Regions from separate parts of the Sphingobacterium sp. GW821-FHT03E03 genome, predicted to be linked through region 4. Evidence: riboswitches for the same ligand, from Rfam matches in the RefSeq annotation. Region 4 holds a riboswitch; each other region holds the start of a gene.
The links. A riboswitch is a leader RNA that binds a small molecule or an ion and turns the genes downstream of it on or off. The one in region 4 is predicted to bind S-adenosylmethionine.
Positions count from the first base shown of each region.

Region 1: another riboswitch for S-adenosylmethionine. It lies ahead of AC07UV_RS17130 (methylenetetrahydrofolate reductase); the one in region 4 lies ahead of AC07UV_RS06690 (O-acetylhomoserine aminocarboxypropyltransferase/cysteine synthase family protein).
Region 2: another riboswitch for S-adenosylmethionine. It lies ahead of AC07UV_RS10520 (5-oxoprolinase); the one in region 4 lies ahead of AC07UV_RS06690 (O-acetylhomoserine aminocarboxypropyltransferase/cysteine synthase family protein).
Region 3: another riboswitch for S-adenosylmethionine. It lies ahead of metE (5-methyltetrahydropteroyltriglutamate--homocysteine S-methyltransferase); the one in region 4 lies ahead of AC07UV_RS06690 (O-acetylhomoserine aminocarboxypropyltransferase/cysteine synthase family protein).

Region 1 is NZ_JBWKUH010000016.1:47,543-52,741, forward strand. It holds gene rimM (ribosome maturation factor RimM) at 1-437, shown strand, start outside; gene AC07UV_RS17125 (hypothetical protein) at 708-1,559, shown strand; SAM riboswitch class I at 1,662-1,764, shown strand; gene AC07UV_RS17130 (methylenetetrahydrofolate reductase) at 1,836-2,792, shown strand; gene AC07UV_RS17135 (DUF2723 domain-containing protein) at 3,093-5,199, shown strand, end outside.
Region 2 is NZ_JBWKUH010000007.1:20,057-25,255, forward strand. It holds gene AC07UV_RS10515 (glycoside hydrolase family 95 protein) at 1-2,249, shown strand, start outside; gene AC07UV_RS10520 (5-oxoprolinase) at 2,410-2,676, opposite strand; SAM-I-IV-variant riboswitch at 2,745-2,838, opposite strand; gene AC07UV_RS10525 (DUF3050 domain-containing protein) at 3,049-3,813, shown strand; gene AC07UV_RS10530 (TolC family protein) at 4,186-5,199, shown strand, end outside.
Region 3 is NZ_JBWKUH010000003.1:138,136-143,334, reverse strand. It holds gene AC07UV_RS05655 (helix-turn-helix domain-containing protein) at 1-3, opposite strand, end outside; gene AC07UV_RS05650 (hypothetical protein) at 422-928, shown strand; gene metE (5-methyltetrahydropteroyltriglutamate--homocysteine S-methyltransferase) at 1,022-3,334, opposite strand; SAM riboswitch class I at 3,411-3,514, opposite strand; gene AC07UV_RS05640 (response regulator transcription factor) at 3,667-4,356, opposite strand; gene AC07UV_RS05635 (ATP-binding protein) at 4,411-5,199, opposite strand, start outside.
Region 4 is NZ_JBWKUH010000004.1:51,064-56,262, forward strand. It holds gene AC07UV_RS06680 (homoserine dehydrogenase) at 1-324, opposite strand, end outside; gene AC07UV_RS06685 (homoserine O-acetyltransferase family protein) at 364-1,407, opposite strand; gene AC07UV_RS06690 (O-acetylhomoserine aminocarboxypropyltransferase/cysteine synthase family protein) at 1,435-2,745, opposite strand; SAM riboswitch class I at 3,004-3,116, opposite strand; gene AC07UV_RS06695 (FUSC family protein) at 3,320-5,199, opposite strand, start outside.

The DNA.
Region 1 (5,199 bases), on a different contig from region 4:
ACTATGAGAGTTTGGATATAGATGTCGTTTTTTTGGAGGTCAACAAAAAGCTTGTACCTTATTTTATCGATGCTATAAAACTGCAGAAAAATAGTACCGCCTACGTGACATTTGAAGATGTCGATCATATCGACAAGGCACAGGTGCTCGTTCACAAAAAGGTTTATCTACCCAATGATAAAATGCCAGAACGGGATCCCGATGATTTTAGATATACGGATTTGATCGGCTTTTTGGTGATTGATGAAACTCATGGTGAACTGGGGAAAATTACAGATGTACAGGAATTTCCACAACAATTCGTCGCGACAGTTGATATGGACGGTAAAGAATTGATGTTCCCACTATCCGACGACTTAATCGTTGGCATAGATGGAGAAGAAGAGATTATTGAAGTGGAATTGCCTGAAGGGTTAGTTGATCTTTATAAAGAATAAAAGTGGACGTCTTGTAAATTAATCCTTGATTACAAATCGGAATTTACTTTGGAGGGTCCGTCTTGATTCCTATAAATTTGAATCGAAAAAGGTCTAAGTTCGTAAAGGAATTTAGACCTTTTTCGATTCATTAAGTTGAGGTTTTAAATCGTATTTTGCTTCATCTGACAAAATTTTTGTCTTGGGACAGTCAGGGATCTCTTACTCTGATGGATTTTGTTTAAATTGGTACTGAATAATCAATATATTGACCATTATAAACGATCTGTCTTGAAACTATTACTGCTAATTATTTCAACGATATTCTTATCCTCTTGCGCTTTCTTTGGGAAGAAAAAAGAATTTCCGATCGGAAATTATCAAGTTATCTGTGGTTATACCAATGACGGCTACCTAGAGGCCAAAGCTAAGGATCCACTAAATATTGAACCTGATACATATTGTGATCATCCACTTCATCATCGTTCCTTTCTCTCCCTTCAGGATAAAGGACAATTTGTCCTCGCGATAGGTGATATCTTAATCTATGGCAAATATCGATTTGAAGGGGATAAAATTGAATTGGTGGATGATAAAAAGGGAACCCTCTCTTTGGATATAATTCAAGTAAAAAAGAATTTCGTACAATTGAAAGGTGATTTCTCCCAATTCAATTCAGCCCATTTGCCAAATACGGAACGGTTGTTTCTCAATTTTGAATTGGACAAAACACCCATTCGCGAGCAGCCTAGTAAATTTGATAGTGTAGTCAATCTTTGGCGTAATATTCCGACAAGTGCTGAAAATGATCAAGAGGTAAAGGCCCGGGCATTAAACTTTTTAGATTATTCTATTGCATACTTTCAGCACATCTCAAATTCTGGCGTCCATAGTGATTATAAGATAGATGGGATTGAATCTCCAATTACTTATGCGCAAAATGGCATTGTACTGAAACAATGGGAAGACGTTCCTGTTTCATGGAAAGAGCTATTTTACAACGAGGAGAATGCATTGGTTGCCTATAAATATTTAATGGATGGATTTAAGTACGGAGAGAAGGAGAAATATAGTGTCTCAGGTCTGTTGCTAATCACATTCTATTTAAAGAATCTACGTAATTCTCTTTCAACTTTGAAATAATTTGCATGGTAAAATCTGGGAAAACGACAGCTTTGTTGCTATAATTTATAGCTTTTCGAAAAAATATTTTTGTTGTTTGGTTTTTTAAGACGATATTAGCAACGCTTATAGAGAAAGGCCGAGGGACTAGACCCAGTGAAGCCTTAGCAACCTGTATTGTTCAAGGTGCTAAATTCTACCCTGCTCCATGTGGGAAAGATAAGTTACATGCAGATAGACATATCCTCGACTTGTGCGTTTCGATGTAAGCCAACCCAAACTTAAAACAGTTTTTTAATGAAGATTATCGACCATATCCAGAATGCTAAAGGAAAAACATTGTTTTCTTTTGAGCTATTACCTCCTGCAAAGGGACAGGGCATCCAAAGTATTTTTAAAACAATGGATGAACTGATGGAATTTAAACCTCCCTTTATTGATGTAACCTATCATCGGGAAGATTATATCTATAAGGAACATGCAAGTGGGCTGTTGGAACGTGTATCTTATCGCAAGCGACCAGGAACAGTGGCGATATGCGCTGCGATCATGAATAAGTATAAAGTGGACGCAGTACCCCATCTGATATGTGGTGGCTTTACCAAAGAGGAAACTGAAAATGCTCTGATCGACTTAAATTTCTTGGGTATCGATAACGTATTGGTATTACGAGGTGATGCACGTAAAGGAGATGCTGATTTTATTCCAAGTGAAGGCGGACACGCTTTTGCAACGGATCTATTGGAACAGGTAACGGATATGAATAAAGGGAAGTACCTCCACGAAGATATTATCACATCTGAAAAAACCGATTTTTGTATTGGTGTCGCAGGATACCCTGAGAAACACTTTGAATCCCCTAATTTCAATACTGATTTTAAATATCTGAAGCAAAAAGTGGATATGGGTGCTGAGTTTATTGTAACTCAAATGTTCTTTAACGTGGAGAAGTATAAGGAATTCGTGACCAAATGCCGTGACAATGGAATCCATGTGCCTATCATTCCAGGCCTAAAACCATTGACGACCAAAAAACAATTGGTTACTTTGCCAAGAATTTTCCACCTGGATATTCCTGAGGAATTGAGTGATGCAGTTGCAGCATGTAAAACTAATGCTGATGTAAGGCAAGTAGGCGAAGAATGGCTTGTGCAGCAATGTCAGGAACTGATTAAATTTGGTGCGCCAGTATTGCACTTTTATACCATGAGTAATCCTGGGCCAACGAAAAAGATTGTCGAGAAGTTAGCCTAAAAAATATAAGAGAAGCGAGGGATTTTCCCTCGCTTTTTTATTGAACCTATAGCGGATATACCGTTTTGGACTTGTGAAATGAATCGCATTTACTCCATGGCCTATGTAGCTTATGGGATGAAGTATGCCATTACCCCTGCTTTCAAAATCAGCATTTCTCTTTTCACTATAGAAGTGGCCTCTTTCAAAAAATATTTTTAGTTAGACGGTAGTGTTAAATAGTGTTAATTAACATTTTTAAATCGAGATAACTATTTAATTTAAAGCACTAAAAAAATAAGATATACACCAATTGTCCTTATGATGTATAATAAATTAAACTCACGATTTGGTTTGGCCTGTGGCCTCATTGCTACTTTTGTCTACATTGTTACTGTCGAAAAGACCGTGAGCTGGTGGGATTGTGGTGAATTTATCGCCTGTGCGTATAAACTTGAGGTGGCACATCAACCTGGCGCTCCGCTATTTTTACTTATTCAGAATGTTTTTTCCAATCTGGCTTTCGGTAATACAGGGCAGGTCGCCTACTGGATGAATATTGGTTCGGCAGTCTGTAGCGGTCTGACGGTGACATTTTTATTTTGGACAATCACAGCGATTGCTCGGAAGATTGTAAAGAAGCCACAGCAATCTGCTTTTTCTTACTATTTACAGATCTTTGGAGCGGGTGCAGTGGGGGCTATGGCCTTTAGTTTCAGTGATACCTTCTGGTATTCGGCCGTAGAATCCGAAGTGTATGCGATGTCTTCACTTTGTACAGCCGTGGTTTTCTGGGCGATTTTTAAATGGGAAGTGCGTGCGGATCAGAATGGAAGTGACCGCTGGCTGATTTTTATCGCTTTCGTCATGGGGCTTTCGATCGGAGTCCACCTGTTAAATCTTTTGGCTATTCCGGCCATAGCCATGGTGGTGTATTTTAAAAGGACTTCAGAAATTAATTTTAAAGGTATTATAAAGGCATTTTTATTAGGGATATTGGTTCTTGCAGCAATCCTTTGGGGCGTTATTCAGTGGCTGATCGGTTTTGCTTCCAAAATAGATCTAGTGTTTGTGAATTCTTTTGGACTGGGATTTGGTACAGGAATTCTTTTGTTATGTCTACTTTTCGCTGGCTCAATTGTATATGGTCTTTTTTATTCCCATAGAAAACGCATGTATACGTTAAATACAGCTTTATTGGTATTTTGCTTTATTCTGTTTGGTTATAGTTCTTATACCATGGTGCTGATCCGTGGAAAGGCAAATCCATCCTTAAATAACAATGCGCCTGATAATGTCTTTTCGTTTTTGGGTTACTTAGGGCGGGAGCAGTATACGCGAGAGCCTCTGGTCAAAGGTCCATATTATGATTCAAGGGCTGTGGATGTCCAAAGCAAGACCAGTTATCGGAAAGATGAATCCAATTATACGGCATTTACACAGGTTGATAAGTATACATTTGATCGCGAAACATTTTTTCCACGTATCTATAGCCAGGATGCAAATCATCAAGCCTACTATAGAAGTTATCTCAAGTTGAAAGAGGGCGAAAGACCACAGTTCTCCGATAACTTTGAGTTTTTCTTTAATTTTCAATTGGGAGAAATGTATGCCCGTTACTTCTTATGGAATTTTGTTGGCCGGCAGAATGACAAGCAAGGCTATGGATCCTACACGGAGGGCAATTGGCTCTCAGGAGTGAAAACGCTAGATAATTGGCGCCTTGGTGGGCAACATGATCTTTCGGAGTCACAGCAACATGATCCCAGCCGAAATACATACTTTTTCTTGCCTTTGTTATTGGGGATAGCTGGAGCGATCTGGTTGTATAAAAACAATAAACCCTACACTTTGGTGTTGACTTTGCTGTTTGTTTTTACGGGTGTAGCGATTGTTGTATATCTCAATCAGACACCACTGCAACCCCGTGAACGTGATTATGCTTATGCAGGATCTTTCTATGCTTTTGCGATCTGGATCGGACTGGGTACAATTGCACTGATGCGCTTTTTAAAACGTTTTCTCAATAACCGCTATGCCATGGCTACGGGATTATCTTTTGCGCTGTTGAGTGGACCAATTATTCTGGCACATCAAAATTGGGATGATCATAATCGTTCCGAGAAATCCTTGGCTCGGGATGTGGCCCGTAATTATCTTGAAACCTGTGCACCAAATTCAATCTTGTTTACCTATGGCGATCACGATACTTTTCCATTATGGTATCTGCAGGAAGTGGAAGGAGTTCGTCCCGATGTACGAATTGTTGTGCTAAGTTACTTAACTGGAGATTGGTATATGCAACAGGCCAAGAAAGCAACGTATAAAGCAGCAGGACTTCCGATTGCGATCCCAGCCGAAAAGACAAAAAAGGGTATCCGCGATTATATCCCTTTTGTGGATAGACAGTTGGATGAAGCCGTGGATA
Region 2 (5,199 bases), on a different contig from region 4:
AACTCTGGTATCGGCAACCGGCAAAGCAATGGGAGGAGACCTTGCCTCTAGGTAATGGAAAGATCGGTATGATGCCCGACGGTGGCTTAATAAATGAACATGTTGTACTCAACGATATTACACTATGGTCGGGAAGCCCTCAGGATGCCAATAATTATGAAGCCAGTAGGTACTTGGATAGCATTCGAAACCTGATCAAAAACGGGAAAAATGACCTCGCTCAGGGATTGATTGACCAACATTTTATCTGCAAAGGCCCGGGATCGGGTGGTAAGCAATGGGGCTGTTATCAAGTTCTTGGCAATTTGACGCTTGCATTTGATGGAAAAACAGATATTGCTGCGGTACAAAACTATCGCCGCGAGCTGGATATTGAAAAGGCCCTGGTGAAAACGAGCTATGAGCTCAAAGGCGTAAAATATGACCGGGAATATTGGACAAGCTTTGCAGACGATGTGGGTATTATTCGTCTACAGAGTAGCAAAAAAGGCCAGCTAAGCCTGGAAATCAAGATTGACCGTCCCGAAAGGGCGACTGCTACGACCAAAGATGGCGAGCTCATTTTGATGGGACAATTGGATAATGGTGTGGACGGTAAAGGAATGCAGTTTAAAACACGTGTCCGCGCGCAGATAAAAGGCGGGAAACAGCTTGTAAAAGGACAATCTATTGTTATTCAACAGGCTGACGAAGTGCTGATTTATGTGGCGACAGATACCGATTTTAAAGGCAAGGATTTTGAGCGTACAACAACCGAAACTTTAACAAAGGCTTTAAAAAAATCCTATAGCCAGCAGTATGCCGAACATCTGCGAAACTATTTGGCCATGTTCAACCGTTTGTCGCTTCGATTGGGGCAGTCGAAAGATGACTTACCGACCGATGAGCGTTTGGTGGCCTTTGGTAAAGAACCGGATCAGGATCCGGGGCTGGCAGCCTTATTTTATCAGTATGGTCGCTACCTTAGTATTAGCAGTACGCGTTTAGGTCTGCTGCCGCCGAATTTACAAGGGCTATGGGCAAATCAGATTCAGACACCCTGGAATGGGGACTACCACCTGGATATCAATGTGCAAATGAACCATTGGCACCTCGGGGCGGCCAATTTGGGCGAGCTCAATGAACCCTTGGTGGGGCTTGTGGAAGGCCTTATGGCCCCGGGGGCGAAGACCGCGAAAGCATACTATAATGCACCGGGCTGGGTAGCCCATGTGATCACCAATGTATGGGGCTATACCGAACCCGGAGAGTCTGCTTCCTGGGGAATTGCCAATGCGGGCTCGGGCTGGCTCTGCAATAACCTTTGGGAACATTACCTCTATACCGAAGATATAGATTATCTACGACGCATATACCCGATTCTCTATGGGGCAGCACAGTTTTACGCCAGCGCCTTGACTGAATACCCCGGTAAAGGTTGGCTGTTGACTTCGCCATCGGTATCTCCCGAAAATTCCTTTAAGCTTCCTAATGGCCACCAGGCAAACGTCACGATGGGACCAACGATAGATAATCAGATCGTACGTGAATTATTTGGAAATATCATTCATGCAGCGGGATTATTGGGCAAACAATCGGATCCTTTTTTAACGAAGGTTTCAGCGCAATTGAAACGCTTAGCACCGGCAGTGCAGCTAGCCAAAGATGGCCGTATCATGGAATGGATCGAAGATTATGAAGAAGTTGATCCGCAGCATCGGCATATCTCGCATTTGTATGGTTTGTATCCAGGCTATTTGATCCGTTATGATGAACATCCAGACTGGCAGCTAGCCGCTAAAAAAAGCCTAGATGTACGGGGAGATGATGGGCCGAGCTGGGCCATTTCCCATAAACTCTTGTTTTGGACCAGATTGCATGAGGGCGAACGGGCCTATAAATTATTTCGGCAGCTGATGACACCACGTGTCGATACACATATTAATTATGGTGCTGGGGGCGGTGTTTATGCCAATTTGTTAACAGCAGGCCCCCCATTTCAGATCGATGGTAATTTTGGTGGAGCAGCTGGTATTGCCGAGATGCTGGTGCAGTCCCATCAGGATACGGTGTATCTTCTACCGGCGACCCCTGAAGCCTGGAAAAAAGAAGGTCAGGTCAGGGGAATGCGCATCAAAGGAAATCATACCATAGACATGGAATGGAAAGATGGTAAGATACTGAACTATCAGATTTATTCACCCAAATCACATCAACTTCAGGTATGTATAGATCATAACTGGGTCGCCTATCATACAAAAGAAAAATAAAAGGGTCCCTAGTCTGCAATTTTTGCAGGCCGGGGATCCTTTTGTCTTAAAAATCTCATTGCATACACATGTGTTATACACAATTACATGTAAATATGAAAAACAGAGAAGACAAGACGGTAGTCGGTACTTCTGCGCTGAAAGTGCTATGACTGCTGTCTTAAGATTGCAATGGAATCAATACATTGTGTTCCAAACGTACAGGGACATGCTTCACTGAGGTAAAACCGTCTTCCTTGGAAATGATGTTGGATAGATCCAGTCCTCTTTTGGAGAAAGTACTGAGCAGCGCTGTCCGAAAGGTCGCTTTGGCCGAGCCCCAACCCTGTCCCAAGATTGTATCGTTATTGAGCTGTATTAGTTCGTCTGTGGAATAGTAGCTGAATTTTTCCAGTAAGTGTTGGTAAAGATTTGTTGTTGTAGCCATACAATTTAAAAATTTAAAGGATTAAACCATAAACTGTATCCAGATCTTGTTGGGGAAAAATAACCGTTGTATAACGTTTATTTTGGTCGAAACCCGTATTAATTTACCACCGCGGTGTCTACACTCGGTTGGTATTGCATCATGCAATTCTGAATACTCTACAAATATAGTAGATTATTTTTTAATATTAAAAATATTTTTGTTTTTTTGGTAATTGGGCGTGGATAAGAAGACTAAGGCCGGCAAAAGTGAGTTTGGTTTTTTGGCTGTGGTTTGGTTATGAAGTGGATAGCTTGACCGATAATTTATCATGTTACTGTAATCTCGTCGAAAATACTTTAAAAAACAGAGATAAGACAATACTTTTGCGGCATGAATAGAATTGCGGAAATTAACGAATACATTGCTGCCGAACGCGAGGTATTATTGCAACACTCCTTGTATCCTAAAATCAAAACGATCAAGAATCTACGTTCTTTTACTGAAGGGCATGCGTACGCTGTATGGGATTTTATGTCTTTATTAAAAGCTTTGCAGATTAAATTGACCTGCACAACTTTACCTTGGTTTGCAAGTGAGCACCCTTCGACACGCTATCTGATTAACGAAATTGTATTAGCGGAAGAATCCGACGAATATATCGATGGTCGCCGTTTGAGCCATTTTGAAATGTATCTGGACGCAATGAGTGAAATGGGGGCAGACCTGCACCTGGTTAACAAGTTTATCGTGAGCGCCAAGAAATCCAAAAGTATTTTTGATGCCATTGCATTGACAACCTTGGATAAAAGGATCAAGGATTTTCTGAATTTTACTTTTGAATTGATCGAAGAAGGGGAGGTACATAAAATTGCTGCTGCCTTTACATTTGGTCGTGAGGATCTTATCCCGGGTATGTTTACCTCCATTTTGCAGGAGCTGAAAACCAACTTCCCTGAATCGAGCTTAGATAATTTTATCTACTATTTCCAACGTCATATTGATTTGGACGGTGATGAGCATGGCCCTTTGGCAATGCAGATGATCAGCGATTTGGCCAAAGAGGATGATGAGAAGTGGGAAGAAATGAAAATAGTCAGTAAAGAGGCGCTTCAAAAGCGCATTGAACTCTGGAACGCAATAGAAGATTCCCTATAAGGAATCTTCTATTTTTTATTGAGCTCCTGTCCCGCGTTCATTTTTATTCTGTAATAAATGTGAATATGTATTTGTTGCATAGTGATTTCATACAGTTTTTAACCTCCATTTCCCCAGAAATGGTATTATCCGGAGAAGAGGCTGTGCTAACAAAAATTCCCCCACTAAATTATTTCGAAGAATTTTCTGCTAGATCTTTTATCTGCATACGAACTTAGTGCTGTTGTGCTGTTTTTTAGCCAATTAGCATGCGGAGAATTGCCACTAGAAGAGGTTGACACCAAGGACAGCTTGGTCCTGGTTTTGGCAGATTTTGTCCTTTTGTGGAAAATTGATTGAAAAATGTCTTTTTTACATAACATATTGGCGTTTGTGAAGAAATTCATTTTTCAATTAGTGTCTAAGTTTGCAACGCAAAAAAATAACAGAAAGACATTGAACTTTTTTTCGTCGCATTGGACAAAAGCTATAGGTACCGTTTTGGTACTTGTATGCTCGGTTTTAGAAACGCAGGCCCAGGACTCGCTACGCACCTCACTTGCTGATCTGATCAGTAAGTCGTTGCAAAACAGTAAGTATATCGAACAGTCGCATTTGCAATTACAGGAAAAAGGAATAGCCCTGCGGCAGCAACGGATGGAATTGCTGCCGAAAATCGGTGTCAGGGCTTCTGCCAGTTATGCGAGCAATATGCCGGTCTACGATCAAGGTATATTTGCCAAACCATCACAACACGATGTTATCCATTACCTATATGATACCGGACTCGATTTCTACCTGAACCTTTACAACGGCCATCGGGATCTTATGAAAATCGAATCAAAAAAGCTCGAAATGGAACTGGCCAACATTGATTGGAAAAGTTCCACGGCGCAGATTAAGCTGGAGATCTGTAACTTGTTTCTGGATCTGGATTTAGCCTATCGCAACAAATTGCTGATCGAGCAGGATATCAAAGATCAGCGGACACAATTGAAAGAGATCGAACACCGTTATACAGCCGGTGTTGTGCTGCATAGTGATGTCTTAAGGATTTCCCTCGAATTGTCCAAGCGTGAACTGCTGCTGGTACAGATCGCTAATGATATCAAGATCATCAACCAAAAATTGCAGCTGATCGCAGATATACGACAAGAAATTATCCCGATGTGTGCCACGATGGAAAGTCATCCGCTGAACTATGCAGAAATCGTTGCTGTTGCCAAACATCAAGCTTTTGTACTGTTGAAATCCGAACAGGAAGTTGCGTTGAAAAAACTGAGTATCAAACAGGCGAAGTCAAACTACCTGCCCGAACTAGGCCTGAGCAATACATTTACTTTTGCGAATCCACAGGTATTTCTATATCCATATAATGCGAGCTGGTACAATTTAAATATCGTAGGA
Region 3 (5,199 bases), on a different contig from region 4:
CATAAAACGAAAATGGCTAAAAGGTTGATAATTTTAGAAAAAACGATATGACAATAATATGCCAATCCTATGATAGGTTTGTAAGTTGTTAATAATCAAATATTTTGTAATATGATAAATATTTTGAATCTTTGCAGCATAATAAGGTATTAATATAAAATAAAAAACGGAAGAATATGTTTGCTATACTAAAAAACCCAGCTTCGTCCTCAAAGAAGAGTCTTGGGCATATTCTCCGGAATACCGCACTCTCCTAATCTTCTTTTCCGGACCAATTTTGGCGCTTGTATATGACATCGGATTGTGTGTCTGTATGCCAAGAGATCATTTGAGATGATCTGACCGATAAAAGGAAATAGCTTCTGTGTGGCTAGAGGTAGCGCCAAGAAGCTTAATACTCATGTAATGTTTAAAAAAAACGATGAATTCAGTGAATAAATATGTTCTCCAGGCCTTGGATAATTATCCATATTATCTGGAGGATACCCTAGAATCCTTATCCTATGCCTTGTCATATGATGAATCCAATACCATGGCATTGTGTCTAATGGGACGGGTCTATGCGGAGCAGCTGTTTGATTATGAACAGGCAAAGAAATATTTTCAGGAAGCTTTAAGCCATAATGTGCATGCTTTGGAGGTGTATCCTTATTTTATACAGACCTTGATAGACATGGAAGATTATGAAGCCGCCAAGAAAACCATCAAATATGCGTTGACATTGCCGGGGATGTCTCTGGCTGTAATCTGGATCAAGAAGGTGCTGCTACTTGAGAAATTAAAAAAATACAAGAAGGCTTTAAAAATCCTCAAAATGGCCAAGTTGGATAATCTGAACAGCGATCTGTCCACGATCATAAAGTCTATTGAGGATCGGATTCAAGGAAAATTGGAAATGAATAAGACGGGTAAAAAGAGAAGTAAATAACAGACGAAGACGCTTGATGCCGGATAAAGTATTCAAAAAAAAAAAGCCCAAGATGAAATTTCATCTTGGGCTTTTATCAATATAGTTTAAGAATTATTCTGCTCTTAAGATTTTCGCAGCTTCAACCATAGATTCTAAAGCAGCTTTAGTTTCAGGCCAAGCACGAGTTTTCAAACCACAGTCAGGGTTAACCCAAAGTTGTTCCGAAGGAACTACCGCTTTTGCTTTGCGCAATAGGTCTACCATCTCATCTTTGCTTGGTACGCGTGGTGAGTGGATATCGTATACACCGGGACCGATATCGTTCGGGTATTTGAAATCACCAGCAAAAGCATTCAATAATTTCATTTGTGAACGGGAAGTCTCAATTGTAATTACGTCTGCATCCATTGCTGCGATATCTTCGATTACATTGTTGAACTCAGAGTAACACATGTGTGTGTGGATCTGCGTATCATCCTCTACATTAGATGAAGATACACGGAATGCACGTACAGCCCAGTTTAAGTAATCTTTTTGATCTGCTTTGCGCAATGGTAATCCCTCGCGGATCGCTGGCTCATCGATCTGAATGATTTTGATACCTGCTTTTTCCAAAGCTTGTACTTCGTCTAAGATCGCCAATGCGATTTGGTAAGTTGTGGTTGATCGTGGTTGATCGTTACGTACGAAAGACCATTGTAAGATTGTTACAGGACCAGTCAACATCCCTTTAACCGGACGGTTTGTCAATGATTGAGCGTATGAAGACCAACGTACAGTCATATCTTCTGGACGGTATACATCTCCATAAATAATTGGAGGTTTTACACAACGTGAACCATAGGATTGTACCCAACCGTTTTGTGTAAATGCATATCCAGCTAATTGCTCACCGAAGTATTCAACCATATCATTACGTTCGAACTCACCGTGAACCAATACGTCAATATCCAATTGCTCTTGAAGGCGGATTGTATTTTCTGTTTCTTCAGCAATCGCTTTATCGTATTCTTCTTGTGTGATCGATCCCTTTTTCAGATCAGCTCTCCATTTACGCACATCTTTTGTTTGTGGGAAAGAACCGATTGTTGTCGTAGGGAATGCTGGTAAGTTGAATTTCGATTGTTGTGCCGCTTTACGGTCAGCAAAAACTGATGTACGTTTTGCATCATCATCAGTAATGTTGCTTGTCCGTGTTTTAACTTCCGGTTTGTGGATCAACGGAGAAGTACGGCGGCTTTCTGCAGCAGTTTTGTTGGCTTCGAAACGTTTTGTTGTTTCTGCATCAACTTCACCTTCTGCTAAAATAGCTAGATCTTTTACCTCTGCTAATTTTTGTTTTGCGAATGCTAACCAGTTTTTAACTTCAGCAGGTAATGATTGCTCATTATGCTCATTATCTAAGTCAAAAGGAACGTGCAATAAAGAGGAAGAAGGAGCAATCCAAACGCGGTCTTTGCCTAATGCATCAACTGCTTGTTTGATTTTAACCAATGATTTTTCGTAATCGTTTTTCCAGATGTTACGGCCTTCAACAATACCTAATGATAATGTCAATGAAGCTGGAACTTTAGCTAAAACTGTATCCAATTGGTTTTCTCCACGTACTAAATCCAAGTGTAATGCATGGATAGGTAAGTTAACCGCGATATCTTCGTTGTCTTTTAAAGCTTCGAAGTAAGTTGTCGCGATCAATTTGATGTTTTTGGCAGCAGCAGCCAATTTCTCAAACGTAGGTTGGTATAATGCTTTTACTTTTGCATCTAAATCTAAAGCCAAGAAAGGCTCGTCGATCTGAACATATTGTGCTCCAGCTTCCGCCAATTTAGACAAGATTTGCTCATATACAGGAACTAATTTGTCCAATAGGTCGATACGGTCGAAACCAGCTTCTTTTTCTTTACCGATCAAAAGGTAAGTGATTGGGCCTAATAAAACAGGTTTTGTCTCAATACCCAATGATTTTGCTTCGTTGTATTCATTTAAGAATTTCTCAGAAGTCAATTTGAACTCTTGATCTTTTGTGAATTCAGGAACCATATAGTGGTAGTTGGTATCCAACCACTTGGTCATTTCCATTGCAGTCACATCAATTCCCTTTTGTTGGAAACCGCGCGCCATTGCAAAATATAAGTCTAAGCTGTAGTTGTTGTCTACTTTATTCAACAAAGAATGGTAACGAGCAGGAATTGCACCAACAGTAAGGGTTAAATCCAATACTTGATCGTAAAAAGAGAAGTCGTTGGAAGGGATCAAATCTATTCCAGCATCTTTTTGTGTTTTCCAATTGCCTTCACGAATTTTTTTTGCTGTGTCCAATAATTCCTCAACAGAAGATTTTTTAGCCCAATAGGCCTCATTGGCTTTTTTCAATTCGCGGAACGCGCCCACACGAGGGTAACCTAAATTGTTAGTCAATAACATAATAATGTTTTTAATATTTCTTTTCAACTATATTTCTTGCTAGAGAGAGAAGGACACACTAGAATTTGGTGACTTCGGCTTATCATTCCCATATCAAGTAGGGTAGAATTTAGCACCTTGTCAAGGGACAGGTTGCTAAGGCTTCATCGGGTCTATTCCCTCTGCCTTTCTCTATAAGCGATGCTAAGTTAGAACATTTCTTTTTGATATGCAAATTTTTTATAAAAGTGCATCTATTTTTTATATTCTACTAAGGATAGAAATGTTTTATTTCTTTCTTTTCATTGGAAAGGAGGGTGAAATCACGCATTGGTATCTCACCCTCTATGCCTTTAACTCACCAGGAGTTTGTAACCTTTTCCGTGGACATTGACGATTTCAACCTTGCTGTCTTCTCTTAGGTATTTACGAAGTTTGCTCAGGAATACGTCCATACTTCTACCTGTGAAGTAATTGTCGTCATGCCATATTTTTAATAAAGCTTCTTCCCTAGTCAAAACATCATTCTTTTTTAAACAAAGTAGGCGAAGTAATTCAGCCTCTTTTGTCGATAGTTTTTGCATCTGACCTTTGTAAGAAATCTGCTGACTTGTATAGTCGAAAAAGTAATCTCCAATTTCAAACTTATCTGCAACTACTTCATCCTCTTTATCTCTGACACTTCGTTTCAATAAAGCATTAATCCGAAGAAGTAACTCCTCAACACGGAAAGGTTTTGTGATATAATCATCTCCACCCAATTCAAACGCTTCTGTCTTGTCCTCCATCATGCCTTTTGCAGTGGCGAAGATAATCGGTACGGTACTATTTGTTTTTCTGATCTCACGGCCCACGGTAAAACCGTCTTTTTTAGGCATCATGACATCGAAAATGCATAAATCATAATCATTTTTTTTGAACTGGGAAACGGCTTCGTCTCCATCAATACAGAGCGTAACGTCAAATTTTCCCTTTAATTCGAGATAGTCCTTTAAAAGATCCCCCAAATTGGGATCATCCTCTGCTAATAATATCTTTTGCATAATGAATCTATTAATTTTCACTAATGTTCCCTGAATATACAAAAAAGGAACGTGTTATTTTTTTACGGGCAAAATTACTTCAAAGGTTGTGCCCTTATCTTTCTCACTTTTTACGGTGATTCTTCCATTGAGTCTTCTCAAAATATCCTGAACATAACTTAAGCCCAGACCAAAACCTTTAACGTTGTGGACATTTCCGGTGGGGATACGATAAAATTGATCGAATATCTTTTGAAGGTGATCCCTACTCATGCCGATTCCGTTGTCTGCGATGGTGATAACAATGTTATCGCCAATATTTTTAGAACCGATATTTACATGTAGATCTCCTTTACTGTACTTAATTGCATTGTCCATTAGATTGTAAAATACATTGGAGAAATGCAGCTCATCTCCGACAACAATATCTTTTGTCGCGGCGAGATCGATACTGAATTTTCCGCCGATATTCTGCATCCGGAGCTGCATACTGTCTGTGACAGCGGCTACAAGGTCATTGATATGGACATCTTCACGATCAAGTTTTAATGTTTCTTTCTCCAGTTTTGCTAAGTCTAATACCCGCTCAATATGATTTCCGAGGCGAACATTCTCATCGTAAATGATATTGGCCAATTTCTGTACACGTTTGTGGTCCGCATTGATGTCCGGATCCTTGAGTGATTCACTGGCGATCATAATCGTGGCCACAGGAGTTTTAAACTCATGGGTCATGTTATTAATGAAGTCAGTTTTCATCTCAGATACCTTCTTTTGTCTAAAGATAATGATGAGAGTATAAGCAAAACATCCGACCAATAGAAACAAAAGGGTGAGCATAGGAAGTAGCAAGTAGCTCATGTT
Region 4 (5,199 bases):
ATCTACCAACTCTTCGAGGTGACTGGCAATCATCTTTTTATTTGCAGATACCACATTTTTGCCTGATTTCAATGCGCGTACAGTCAGTTTGTATGCAGCTTCGGCATCATCGATCAGTTCGACAACAGTGTTGATTTCTGGATCCGCCAGGATTGCCTCAGCATCTGTTGAAAACAGATCCGCTGGTAACGTACGTTTTTTGTCCGCATTTTTGATGACAAATTTCTTGATTTCCAGATTCAGATTTTTGGTTTTGATAATGTCGTAGAGACCTTGGCCTACCACGCCAAACCCAAACATCCCTATCGTTAATTTATTACTCATATCTCTTCTTAAATTCTCTTATATAATTGTTTACTTCTCTTAGACTAATTCGTTGATATACGCTTTCTTATTCTTTAAAAAATTATGGATAATAGCAGTCAGTTTTTTTGTCTCTATCAAAAATCCATCATGGCCATAGCTTGATTCGATCTCCTGATAAGTTGCATTTGGAATATGCTGCGCTATAAATCGCTGTTCGGCTGGCGGGAACAATACATCGGTATTGACAGCTAATACCAATGTCGGACAGCTGATCCCGGACAATGCTGCCTCCAAAGAAGTCCTTCCTCGGGCTAAATTGTGACTGTCCATGGCCTTTGTCAGGTAGAAATAACTATATGCATTATAGCGTTTGACAAGTTTTTCGCCTTGATAATTTTGATAAGAGGCAGCTTTATACTCATTCACTATACTGTCATCCTCATCCCGTTGTGTATGGTCATAGGTGATATAATTGCGATAGGATAACAGCGCAATCGAGCGAGCAACTTTAAGCCCTTTTTTACCACCATCGGGATGGTTGGCATAGAAGGTCCGGTCTGCTGTAATTGCTAAACGTTGGCTTTCATTAAAAGCGATTCCCCAGGGGGAATGTACCGCATTGGTGCCGACAACAATGAGTTGATTGATTGCGATCCTGTTGGAAGCGGCCCATTCTAGGGCCTGTTGGCCACCTAGCGAGCCGCCAATTAGAACCTCAAGTTTATTGATATCCAAATGAGCTGCGAGCAATTGATGTGCATTGACCAGATCTTTTACCGTAAACTCCGGAAAGGATAGGTAATAAGGCTGACCTGTTGCCGGGTTGATGGATAGGGGATTGCTACTACCGTAGGCGGATCCTATTACATTGGCACATACGATGTAGTAATCATTCGGATTAAATAGATCGTTAGCACCAAATAGGCCCGGCCACCAGTCCAATACATTCGCATTTGCCGTCAGGGCATGACAGACCCAGATTACGTTGCTGCGATCAGCATTGAGTTCACCAAATACCTCGTAGCTAATCTGTAAATCGACAAGTTCCTTCCCGTTTTCAAATACAAAGGGCTCGGGATGTTGATAAATATGCCTGCTCATTACGTTTAAATTAATGGATGTACCTGATTATTTGATCTTATCGAATGCTTGTTGTAGATCGGCTTTGATATCATCAATATGTTCGATCCCTACAGAAAGGCGCAATAACCCCGGAAATACACCCGCATTTGCCTGATCTTCATCACTTAACTGTTGGTGTGTTGTTGCAGCAGGATGGATGATCAATGATTTTGTGTCGCCTACATTGGCCAAATGGCTGATGAGCTCTAGGCTGTCGATAAAAGCATTAGCTTTTTGAGCAGCATCACCCTTCAACTGGAAGGAAAGGACAGCACCATAACCGTTTTTAAGATATTTTTGCGCATTGGCAAAACTCGGTGAACTTTTTAATCCTGGATAATTTACCTTCTCTACCTGTGGATGGGCTTCAAGCCATTTGGCAACCTCTAAGGTGTTGTCCACATGGCGTTGGACGCGCAATGACAGTGTTTCAAGTCCTTGTAACAATAAGAATGAATTGAATGGAGAAAGTGCCGGACCAAAATCACGTAGACCTTCAACACGGGCGCGGATAGCAAATTGAATATTGCCAAAAGGCCCTTTTTCACCGAATACTTCAGAGAATACCAAGCCGTGATAGCCCTCGGATGGTTCGGAAAATTGTGGGTATTTTCCATTGCCCCAATTGTAATTCCCGCCATCAACGATGACACCACCGATACTTGTGCCATGACCGCCGATCCATTTTGTTGCAGATTCAACGACGACATGTGCACCATATTCCAATGGTTTGAACAGATAACCTCCGGCACCAAACGTATTATCAACAATTAAAGGTAAATCATATTTTTTAGCAACAGCAGCAATTTTTTCAAAGTCAGGAATGTTGAAACTAGGATTTCCGATGGTCTCCACATAGATAGCTTTTGTTTTATCGTCAATAAGAGCTTCAATTTTGTCTGCTTCGGCATCGGTCGCAAAACGAGCTTCGATACCCAAGCGTTTGAAAGCAACTTTAAACTGGTTAAATGTACCACCGTATAAATTAGAACCTGCCACAAAGTTATCTCCCTTTTCAAGAATATTGTTTAAGGCGATAAATTGTGCCGCTTGACCCGAAGCAACAGCTAAAGCCGCAACCCCACCTTCCAACGCTGCAATACGTTGTTCAAAAACATCCGTCGTAGGATTCATTATCCGTGTATAGATATTGCCAAATTGTTTCAGCGCAAATAGATTGGCTCCATGTTCAGCATTCTCAAATACAAATGAAGATGTTTGGTATATAGGTACCGCTCTGGATCCAGTGGTTGGATCTGCCACTTGGCCAGCGTGAACTTGTAGCGTTTCGAATTTTAGATTTTTGTTGGAAGACATAATATATCAGATTTTAAGGGTTCAAAAAAATGTTAACAAGGAAAAAAAGGAAGCATACACACCTGCTGAAAAGGTCTATTAATATCGTTATCCGGGAAAAAGGAGAATGATGCTTAACAAGTTGGGAGGTGCATATGCATGCGCATTCGCATAGACATGGCAATGCTATGTGTTGCTCCTTTACCTATTAGTTGGTTCGTCTGAAATGAACCTAAATTGTTGATGGTTTTGTGTAATGTAATAATCATTGTCTTATTTCATTTATATGCTCCAAAACGATATTGCTTTGGACAGGATTTGGCACCTTTTCAACCAAATTGAAGGTTGCCAGTGGGTCATAGAGCCAGTCTCTCGCCACTTCTTTATAAATCAAGACCTGCTGATTAAGGAAGGTGTTGATTAGAAATCTTCATCTGAAGACACTGCAAATATAAACTTCTTTTCTATTAATGCAAAAGAAAAACAATTTTTTAATTAAAACTATTTTGTAAATACATGTTCCCAATAACCTACAGAAATATAGGCTGAGTTGAAAATCACGTGGTTATTTACTTTTTAAGGACGGAATTTCACCTTATTTTTTACTAGGTGAGATATGTTCCGCTATTTGATCCAAATCTGTCAATAACGATTTTAACTCATCTATTCTGACATAGATGTCTTTGTGCAGGACTTCCGGATTCTTTTTACTGATGGAAATGGAAAGTCCGACTAGATGCGAATTGACGCGATAGGAGAGTGCTTGAAAATGGTGGATATGGGACCAATCTATCCATTTGTGCTCAGGTTCTTTCTTCATTTGGTTGATGGAGTCTGAAAATAGTGCCATCGCTGTTTGCGCCTTTTTACGTGCTAACCGGATGTCAAAGGAGCTCTGTAGATTGTCTGATAGCCGTTGGTTGATAATCTGGAAGTAATGTTGGTTGTAGCTTGCAACCTCCTTTGCTAAATGGACCAAGCTTGAGCTTTGGCGTACTGGAATCAAGAAGTATCCTGCGATGGTCAGAAATGCACCTATCAATGTAAAAGCCATACGACTGCCCAAAATAAGATCGATATTGCCTTCAAATAGGTTTAGCGCAATGACAACGCCCAATGTAATAAAAATAACACTGACCATATAATTGGATCGGTTGAATAGAAAGAAGCCAAAAAGACCGATTGCCGATAGGCTCAGTAATAAGGGGAGACTTTGGAAGAATGCTAGACAGAAGATGCCGATCAAAATACCTGAAAATGTACCTACAATCCGTTCGATGTTGCGTGTTTTGGTCATCGAAAATGCCGGTCTCGCTACGATAGCGATGGTCAGCAAAATCCAATACGTATATTTGAAGTCTAGGAACAGAATGCCGATCAATGCGCCAACACCAAAAAGTAGGGCCATACGTAGCGCAAAACGAAATAACGGATTTTTAAGGTGAAGTTTATTTTTGATTTCACTCAGACTGCCTAGGGGGCGATTGATAAATTGTTGATATTCCGCTGTATCTATTTTGTCCTGAATTTCCTGATTCTGATAAAAAGCAACCTGAATCCGACGGAGTACCTCAAGAATAGACTCCATATTGGTGATAATCGACCTTAGGATAGGGCCGGCTGGACCAGCTTGTTGTTGCTGAATGTTTTTAAGCTCGGTCAAGAGCTCATTCAGTTTAATTGTATTGTAATACAATTGCTGTGCATATCGGAATCTTATATGTGGCTGTGAGAAGCTATCAATTTCTAAGGCCAACAATTTTATTGCACGACGGATCACAGGAAGGCTACCCGTATCTGCAAGATTCTTGCGGATTGCATCATAGTCATGATCGAGGGCGATGATGAGTTCATGTAGATCAATCAGGCCATAAACCTGACTAAGCCAATAATTACTTTTGGGCCATTGATGACCAATAATTTTTTTCTCGCGGAACAACAATGAACGGATCTGTTCCTGCTGCTCACTGATCTGACCGTGAATTTTGCCCACGCGACTGTAGGTAATGTCCAGTGGAATGCTGGGGTCATAGGACTGGGCACGGATCAGCAAGAATTTAGATAAACCCTGAAAACCATTTGCCATCGCATGCTTCAATGAACGATAGGGTCTTATATAAGCCTGTAGCAAGCTGAATAAATAATAAATAGCTGCTCCTGTTGTGATTTGCAGGCCGATCGCCAAGGGATGTTTTGGTGCCAGGCCAATGACAAAACTCATTAAGATCAAAGTCATATTGCCGATAGCAGCATAACGCGGACCGAACAGGCCATACAAGGTAAAGGTAAATCCGGCTAAACCAAGGAGAATAACCAAGGGCCAGTGAAAAGGAAATAAGTAAGCTGTAAGAAACGAGGCAACAAAGAATGTCGGAATGCACACCAATGCAGAGGATAGTTTATCCTTGCGGTTACCGGGAGGGTCAGTCAAGGTCGTCAACAAAGAGCCTACACCAATTCCTATGGCGGTACTCG